DNA from 4 places in the Ruegeria sp. YTSB088 genome. Region 3 is predicted to be linked to each of the others. Evidence: riboswitches for the same ligand, from Rfam matches in the RefSeq annotation. Region 3 holds a riboswitch; each other region holds the start of a gene.

Region 1 (2,198 bases), on a different contig from region 3:
TCGGACAGGGGCGTTTCGTGGTCGATCGAGTCATCGGCCATGCGCTGGGCATCCACCGCTTCGACATTGGGCGCGAAGCGACCGGCGGCTACAGCCTCGGCATCGGCCAGGGCGATCACGCCGTCCACGGTGATTTTCGAGCGGATGTCGGGCCAGTCAAACGCCTTCAGCAATGGTTTGGGAAGCGCCAGTCCCGAGGTTTCGATCAGGATGTGATCCGGGCGCGGTTCCAGAGCCATCAGGGCCTCGATGGTGGGAATGAAATCATCTGCCACAGTGCAGCAGATGCAGCCATTGGCCAGTTCCATGATGTTTTCCGCCGGGCAATCGGGAATGGCGCAGGATTTCAGGATGTCGCCATCGACGCCTACATCGCCGAACTCGTTGACCACGACAGCAAGGCGCTTGCCCTGCGGGTTCTGCATCAGGTGACGCACCAACGTGGTCTTGCCCGAGCCCAGAAAGCCGGTGATCACTGTAACGGGGAGTTTTTCGAGGTTCGACATGTCAGGCTCCAATCGGGGGAATGCGCGAGGCACAGTTTTTTCGGAAATGTTCGGGGCGTTCGCGCCATTTCACCAAACCATCTTCAGTGGCCAGATACTTGGTCGCACCGTCGACAATGACGTCGACATGATCTGTTTCGCTAAGGTTTTCATAGACGAAGGTCCAGCGGCCCGGCCCGCCGCGCAATACGATCGAACAACCTTGATCGCAGTTTGACAGGCATTCTACGGCTTTCAGGGTGACACCGTCGGGCAGGTCAGCCTGTTCCAGGGCCTTGTGCAACAAAGCGCCCGGGCGTTGTGCGTCATCTTCGACAGGCAGGCCGCGACGGCAGGTGGTACAGACCAGCAACTCGACTGGTGTGGTCTCGGTCATGTCTCTCATCCCCCAAATCCTCTTCGCGGGGGACGGGGTTTCATGCGGGCCACGATTGGTCACGGACCCGACACCGGAACACCCCGCCCGGTTTCAACTTCGGTTGTTGGCAGGTCTCCCGGCTTGCGGATGCCAGAGGAGGGCCTCTGTCGGATGTCCCGCCTTCCCGGCCTTTGGGCCAGTGGCATTGGGCATCCTCTCCGTTCACGGTCGCGGGGGCGGCTGCGTTTGGCGGCATGACCGTTGACGCATTCCCTTTTCATCGGCTGTCACCGACACCAACGAAAGGGACATGCGGCACCGCTGGCCTGCTTGTCAAGCGAGTCGCGCGTAACAATGATGCGGAGGAGTAGAAAGCGACCTGTGGGCGTCGATGGGCGGCATGTCGTGCGGGGTTCAGCCTGAGATGAGCCCGGCGACGAACGGTATCTCTGCTAGGGTCGTCCACTGTGGTGAGCGGGTGCCTGGACAGAACCTGTCACGATGGTGGGAAAAGACCGCCGAACACCCCGGATCCTCTCGCGCTAATAAATGACGTTGATCATGAGCAGAGAGACGACCAGAAACAGCACAGTCATGATCCCGCCGGAACGCACGAAATCCATCACCTTGTATCCTGCCGGACCCATAATCAATGCGTTTACCTGATGGGTTGGGATGATGAAGCTGTTCGATGTGGAAATGGCGACGGTCAGTGCAAAAACCGATGGATTCCCACCAGCCGCTATCGCAATCGATACCGCCAAAGGCACCAGCAGGACAGTGGCCCCGACATTTGACATGACCAGAGAAAAAGCAGTCGCCAGAACGGCGATTCCGGTTTGCAGCGACCAGAGCGGCCAGCCGTCCAGAATTATCATGATCTGCTGGGCGATCCACGCAGCCGTGCCTGTGTTCTGTACGGCTTGTCCCAACGGTATGAGGCAGGCGAGCAGGAATACGGTGTTCCACCCGACCGCCCGGTATGCCTCATCCACGCTGAGCACACGGGTCAACATCATGCCTACCGCTCCGGTAAGAAGGCAGAGCGAAAGCCGGACGTCCGTGAACAGGATCAATGACAGCGAAATGGCGAAAAATGCCAGGGCCCAGCCGACTTTTTGCGGCCTCAGTTCGTCCTGGGGAAAGTCCGTTGTCACAACGACGAAGTCCGGGTCGCGCTTGATCCGCATCAGGTTGTCCCATCTGGTATGCGCCACGAGCATGTCACCGGCCTGAAACTTTTCGAGCCCGATCTGAGTGGATTCGTGATCCTCGGTCTCGACATGGCTCAGCGTCTCTTCGCCGCGGTGAATGGCCAGCAGCGACATGCCATA
Region 2 (2,198 bases), on a different contig from region 3:
GGATGTGGCCGCAGTGACCGTATCCCGAGCCGGGGCGGAACCGCCTTGGGCGCATGAGCTTTGATCTTTAGAATGGCACAATGAAACGATCTGAAATCAACCGTATCAAATCCCAGGCACACGCGTTTATTCAGTCCTTCGGTGCCGTGTTGCCACCCTTTGCGAATTGGACGCCAGAGCAAATGCGCAGCCCTCTGGCGGAAACGATTCGCAACCGCGGGCTGGGATGGGACATCACCGATTACGCACAAGGCCGTTTCGACGAACTTGGACTTTTTCTGTTCACTCTGCGCAATGGTGAGGCGAGGGATCTGAAATCCGGGCGCGGGATGCTCTATGCGGAAAAACTGTTGATCTCGAAAGACAATCAGCTTTCTCCGATGCACCGGCATATCGTCAAAGCAGAAGACATCATCAACCGGGGCGGCGGCGACCTCGTTCTGGAAATCTATGCGTCGGATCCAAACGGTGGCGTTGACCGCGACAACCCGGTGACGGTCCCCAGCGATGCCTGCCCTGTAACCTTGCAACCCGGAGAGCACTTGCGGCTGAAGCCGGGGCAAAGTGTAACTCTGATGCCCGGCATCTGGCACGCTTTCTGGGCGGAGCGCGGCGATTGCCTTATTGGCGAGGTTTCGACCGTGAATGACGACCGTACGGACAATGTCTTTGAAGAGCCAATCCCGCGGTTTTCAAAGGTCGAAGAAGATGCAGAGCCGGATTTCCTGCTTGTATCGGACTATTGAAACCGTTCGGTCCGGGCTGGCGTGAACAGGATAATCGGCTCAACTATCGCATATCCTTCCACCACCCCACATCGTCTGCCGCTTGACAAGTCTTGCGTAGCCGGACTAGCTGATCGGGATGGTTCCGTAAGGGATGAAAATGGGAATACGGTGCGGCGCAGGGATGCGCCAAGTCCGTGACTGCCCCCGCAACTGTAAGCGGTGAGCGACGCCACTGTACCACTGATCCGAAAGGGTTGGGAAGGTGGGCTGAGCCTTGACCCGCAAGTCAGGAGACCTGCCATCGCATGGTAAACCAACCCGGGGCGGGGCGTCCCCGAAGGAGGCTTGATGGCGCGTTTGCGTAATATATGGGTATTTGCCCTCTGTCTGCATCTGGCAAACGACGGAGATGGCAATGGCCTGCTATTCTGATCACTACGTTCTGATCTGTTCAACATGTCAGGGGACGATGCCTGCCGAGGCCGCGCAAGACGCACTGGACGCTCAGTTGCCTGACGGTTTTGAAACCCGAATGGTGGCCTGCATGGCAGGTTGTGAACGGGCCATGACCGTTGGATTTCAGGCCGCAGGCAAAGCGCAGTACCTGTTCGGCGACATTAAGACATCACACGACCTGGCTGCCCTGGTCGAATTCGCGACGCAGTTCGGCGACAGCGACGATGGCTGGACCAGCGCGTCGGACCGTCCTCCTGCCCTCTTTGCAAAGACCCTGTCGCGAATACCCGCTTTGCCATCCCGAGGGACGTCATGAGTTTTCTGGTTGCCGAGGATCTGGAATACTACGCTCTCAATGGTGATATCCTGTTGCAGGACGTGTCCTTTCGTCTGGAAGAAGGATCAATTCTGGCAATTGCCGGACCGAACGGTGCCGGTAAGACCACTCTGCTGAAACTGCTATGCGGGATCGAACGGATTGCGTTGGGTGATGTTTGGATTCAAGGCAAAAGCCTTCGCACTCTGTCCGCCCGCCAACGCGCCCGATCCATTGCTGTGGTCGGACAGCAGGAAACGCCCGATGGACGGATGCGGCTGCAAGACTATGTTGCGCTGGGACAAATCCCGATTCAGGGTGAACGATCGACGGCTCAACATAAAGCTGACCTTGAACGGGTGCTGACGACGACCGAACTGTCGCATTTCGCAAACAAACCGATGAGCCAACTGTCGGGCGGTGAACGTCAGCGCGCGCATATTGCTCGCGCACTGGCCCAGAATCCGTCTTTGTTGTTTCTGGACGAACCAACCAACCATCTGGACCCGGATGCCAAGGGGCACATGCTGTCCTTGGTCGCTGACCTGGGGGTAACGGTCGTCATGATCGTCCATGATCTGGTCATGATCCCGGAATTCGCCAGCCATGTGGCGTTGATGAAAGCCACGCGCCTGACCGGGTTCGGGCCTGTCAGCGAAGTTCTGACCACAGACCGGGTACGTGACACATTTGGTGTG
Region 3 (2,198 bases):
GGTCAAAATCGCTTCGATGGCCATGACAGGTATATGTGCAAAGAAAACAAGCTTGGCAGCGGGCAGGAACTCATCCCCCGACAGTGCCAGTGAAGTCGCGACCATGCCGGTCGTCGCCGCAATGGCAAATGCGCCACCCAAGCCACCCCAGATCGCACCCTGCAAAGGCGTCCCACGCGCGATCAGACGACCAAACAACAATCCGGCCACCACCGCGGGCAAAGCGATATTGACGGTGTTGATCCCCAACACCGTCAATCCGCCAAAGCCGAAAAAGACCGCCTGCAGCAAAAGCCCGACGAACAAAGCCGGGAATGCGGCCCAGCCAAGCAGCAGTCCAGCCATGCCATTGAGGATCAAATGTACCGATGACGGACCAATGGGTACGTGGATCAACGATGCCACGAAGAAACTGGCTGACAACACTCCGGCAGTGGGGATGCGGTCAAGATCCAGTGACCTGAGGCCCATGGCAATCCCACCCGCAGCGGCGACGGCACCGCCGACCACGACCGGGTTGGAAAGGGCTCCGTCGACGATGTGCATTTGGGTTTACTCCAGATCCCAGGCGCGGATCCAGATGACCGCATCCTGACTAAGTTCTTTACCCTCATGTTCGGTCACTGGACCTGAACCTAGTGCTGCGAAACCCCAGTAACCGGCTTTTGGAACGCCAAACGAAAAGTACCCGTTGTCGTCCGATATGGCGACCACGGCACCACCCGGCATTGGTGACACCTTCGGTGTCGAAGCGGCCGAGCTCTCCATGCCAGGTTCGGCGGCCATGTACTCGATCTCGATCTCAGCACCTGCAACCGGCTGACCATCAGCCATCACACGGCCCGTGAAGGTCGAACCCGCGATGATGTTGGTCGGCTTGTTAAGCGGTATGATCTCGGTCAGCAGACCCACAGGGTTCATCCAGTCGGTCGGCAATGCGTTGCGGTTCAGGAACGCTTTGGTGAACTGCTGGATATAGATGTCTTCGGCTTCCTCATAATAAGGTTGAGGAACCGTCACCAGCACGTAATCGCCCGAACGTTTGACAGGAACACTGCCTTTGAACGCCGCCCCCTCGTTTTCTCCACCGGTGAAGCGGACAGGTTCCAGCGTATCAAGTAAATCAGTTTTTTTGCCGTTGTGGATCACATAGAATTCCTGCGGCTTTTCCATATCCATGACATGACCGTTCTCGAACGGATGCCAGAAGATCAGCTTGACCGGCACATCGCCGGGTTTCTCGATCATGGTGTTGGTGGTGTATTCCAAAAGGAAATGCGCATTTGCCATGGCAGGAAGTGCCATCGCTGCAGCGGCTGCACTGAGCAGCTTTTTCATGAACAGTCGTCCTTGTCCCGTCGCGCCAATCCCGGTGCGAAATTCACTTTGACTGCGGGACATCCAACGCCAAATTGCCCTTTCAGGCATCCTGTTCCGACGCACATCCCGTCGCCGATGAGGAGCGCCCCTTATGGGGGCACATGCCCGGCAGGTATCCTGACTTGCGGGTCAAAGCGTCGGACTGGCCTTCCCGGGAAAACCCCAGTGGCGTTTCAGCCCTGCTCGCCGCTTACAGTTGCGGGTGCAGTTGCGGAATTGGGCCTGAGCCCGCACCGCATTCCCTATTGATTCCAGAGCGCGCCCCGGAACCGGACATGTCCAGCGGCTTGCCAGACAATCCCAGTCTCCGTCAACGATCAATTGTGATGGCGGTCGAAAAAGTTATGAGCCTGGGAAGTCTGGTGTGGTTTGACGTGCTTTGGTAAGCATCAGTGGAAGAAGGGGAAATACACTTCTAGGCTTCTGAAAGATACCTTTCCGACAACGGCAAGCTTGCTGCGCCCAGCGAGCGCGCATCCGGGCCCACGGCCCCCGCCAGCACCAAAGGGCGCTCAAGACCGGTCAGGTTAACCTCGGACAGTTTGTTTTCGACCAATTCAACCAAATGCGCCTTGATGTCCGGCGGCATCCAGCCGTCAATCTTTACGCATTCAAAGTCGATTAAACTGCATGATGATACAATCGCATATGCAATCCCGCTCGCGGTCTTATTCAACCAGTTCTCCAGTTGAGCTTTTGGCACATCCCAATGCTCGGTCGATTCCCATAAAGAATGCGAGGTTGCCCCTGCTGTCGTGATTGCACGCTCGAGCACATAAAGGCTAGCCACGTCAATCAGCGGCTTCACACCGCCTGCG
Region 4 (2,198 bases), on a different contig from region 3:
GCGGCACCATCTGGTCGTCCTCGAATGCAAACAAATCCACGGGCACTCCAGTTTCCTCCCAGTGCGCCGCAGGTAAGTCACGCCCGACTTCAGGTACATAGCTTAACGACGCTGTACACCATTTGCGCCACTGCCAATAGACCGATGCCGGCAGGTCCGAGCCAAACCCTATCGCCTTTCCGGGAAGGTAGCCAAGTGCTCGGGCCAAAAGCGGGGCATGGCCGTACCAGAACAACCCTGCCAAACCCCGATAGGGCCACGGATGGTCGCTTAGGGTCACAAGCCCCGAACACACACAGATCATCCGGTCAATCAGATCGATATCCGGTTGTACTGGCCCCAACATCGCGCCGACGGAATGGCCGATGGTCCAGTGTTTCGCATTCGGGTATCGCCGACGCATTTCCGCCCGTGCCGCGGGCATGTCGATCAAGGCCCAATCCGCCATGGTCGCACGCGAATCTTTCAGGCGGCCCGTTAAAGAATACCCATAATCCCTATAGTCATAGGTCAGGCAGGCCATGCCCTTCTCAGCGGCAAGCCATCGTGCGAAATGACGGTAATAATCACGCGGCACACCCGTTGCACTGTTCAGCACGAAGACGATTTCGGGCGAAGTTACCGGGCTATACAATCGGGCGGACAGCGTTTTCTGCCCGGACGGAAAGCGAAACTCCTCGGTCAATACCGTTTGCTCTGTATCCAACATGATCTCTGGCTTTTCGCTTGGTAAATCCGGTTTCCGAACGTCAACACCCTCGACACTATGCATGAACCAACATCGTATCCAGCATGACCAAGCGTCCGGTCAAAAGATCGGCTTGACTCGGTGCGTGCTCAAACGCTAGCGGTTGTGTGATGGTTTCCGGCCTCCACAAGGGGTCGGGATGAAAAGGGAACACGGTGCGGTAATGTCTGTTCATACAGGCAACAACCAAATCCGCGACTGCCCCCGCAACTGTAAGCGGTAAGCGATGCCAAAACACCACTGGCCCAATGGCCGGGAAGGTCGGCAAAGCAATGACCCGCAAGTCAGGAGACCTGCCATCGGAAACAAAACCGAAACTCGGGCGGGGTGTCCGGGCAGGTCTTGACGGCATCACGCTGTCCCACCTGTCCCAAATATCCTGTCCGCCACGCGCGGAGGGCGCAGGATGATCTGGAAGACAAAAACGCATGAATACAGTGCAACAGTATGTCAGCGGACGGGCAAAACCTGCCCCGCTTTGGCGCGGCTGGCGCGCTCGATATCCGAAGCCGTGACACAGGCGACCTTGGCCACAAGTGACGATTTGGAGGTTGAGGGCAGCAGTGAGCTGTCGCATTGCGCCGAAGGATGCCATGCAATTTTCCGCGCGCGATCAGACAGCATTCGTATCTTTTGCGGGACGCAGCCCGAAGCCGCAATTGAGCCCCTGAACGGCTATGCCGACTTGATCTTCGGAAACACGTTCAGTGCGATGCCATCCGGCGTCGTGAAAAACCCACCCTGCGCGATGATCCAGGTTTCCACGATCCGGCCTCGAAAACCCGTTTGCGCGCCCGCGCAGATGTCAATCTGATTCCAGACTGACCCGTGCCTGGGCACGCCGAGAGGCCCAGGCCAGTTGCGCATCCGTTTCGACAGCGCAAGGACGTACCGCCCGCAATCGTTCCAGCGCTGTGTCCGCGCGTTCGCCGCATTCGACCATCAGCCGCAGAACAACCATACCTGACCTGCCACAGCCCCCACGGCAGTGCACCAAAACGCGACCTCCACCTGACAGCGCGTGCCGGGCTGCGGCGCTGACAGACGGCCACGCGTCCTGAATCGCCTGTGTCGGCGCTCCGAAATCTTCGATCGGAAGGTGAACCCATCGGCTGGCGCGGCTTTGAATGTCGCTGCCGAAATCCTTCGCGCCATCCTGAAGCATCTCGACATCCGTTGTCATCGATACAACAAGCCCCGGCTGCCAGGCTGCGATCGTATCCAGATCGCTGAAATAATCCCCGCCACGTCCGGGCATCGAGGTCAGTGCAAGCGTTCCGCCTCCGACTTGCAGGGCGTAGATCACCAGCTGCGACATGAAACGTGTCCTCCCCAAAGAACTCTTTACAAAAATGAGTCATTAAATCTGCTAACGCAGTTTAGTGCGAAAGCGACTCGTTTCTAAATCAAAAATCATCACACCACGCTGTGGACGCGGGCAGCGGTGGCC

The links. Region 3 has a riboswitch for cobalamin ahead of AC2FFA_RS21625 (DUF4198 domain-containing protein). Riboswitches for the same ligand answer to the same signal wherever they lie in the genome.
Region 1: it holds a riboswitch for cobalamin, as region 3 does, so the genes downstream of both, AC2FFA_RS17120 (DUF1636 family protein) here and AC2FFA_RS21625 (DUF4198 domain-containing protein) in region 3, are expected to answer to the same signal.
Region 2: it holds a riboswitch for cobalamin, as region 3 does, so the genes downstream of both, AC2FFA_RS09785 (DUF1636 family protein) here and AC2FFA_RS21625 (DUF4198 domain-containing protein) in region 3, are expected to answer to the same signal.
Region 4: it holds a riboswitch for cobalamin, as region 3 does, so the genes downstream of both, AC2FFA_RS21065 (hypothetical protein) here and AC2FFA_RS21625 (DUF4198 domain-containing protein) in region 3, are expected to answer to the same signal.

What each region holds. Positions count from the first base shown of each region.
Region 1 is NZ_JBXWMM010000011.1:65,714-67,911, forward strand. Features, by position in the region: gene cobW (cobalamin biosynthesis protein CobW) at 1-506, opposite strand, end outside; gene AC2FFA_RS17120 (DUF1636 family protein) at 508-882, opposite strand; cobalamin riboswitch at 974-1,180, opposite strand; gene AC2FFA_RS17125 (SLC13 family permease) at 1,407-2,198, opposite strand, start outside.
Region 2 is NZ_JBXWMM010000005.1:96,637-98,834, reverse strand. Features, by position in the region: gene AC2FFA_RS09795 (carbohydrate kinase family protein) at 1-64, shown strand, start outside; gene AC2FFA_RS09790 (D-lyxose/D-mannose family sugar isomerase) at 81-746, shown strand; cobalamin riboswitch at 851-1,045, shown strand; gene AC2FFA_RS09785 (DUF1636 family protein) at 1,144-1,500, shown strand; gene AC2FFA_RS09780 (ABC transporter ATP-binding protein) at 1,497-2,198, shown strand, end outside.
Region 3 is NZ_JBXWMM010000021.1:13,547-15,744, forward strand. Features, by position in the region: gene cbiM (cobalt transporter CbiM) at 1-546, opposite strand, end outside; gene AC2FFA_RS21625 (DUF4198 domain-containing protein) at 553-1,338, opposite strand; cobalamin riboswitch at 1,471-1,669, opposite strand; gene AC2FFA_RS21630 (ROK family transcriptional regulator) at 1,796-2,198, opposite strand, start outside.
Region 4 is NZ_JBXWMM010000018.1:48,248-50,445, forward strand. Features, by position in the region: gene AC2FFA_RS21060 (alpha/beta hydrolase family protein) at 1-772, opposite strand, end outside; cobalamin riboswitch at 843-1,063, shown strand; gene AC2FFA_RS21065 (hypothetical protein) at 1,155-1,562, shown strand; gene AC2FFA_RS21070 (protein-tyrosine phosphatase family protein) at 1,554-2,066, opposite strand.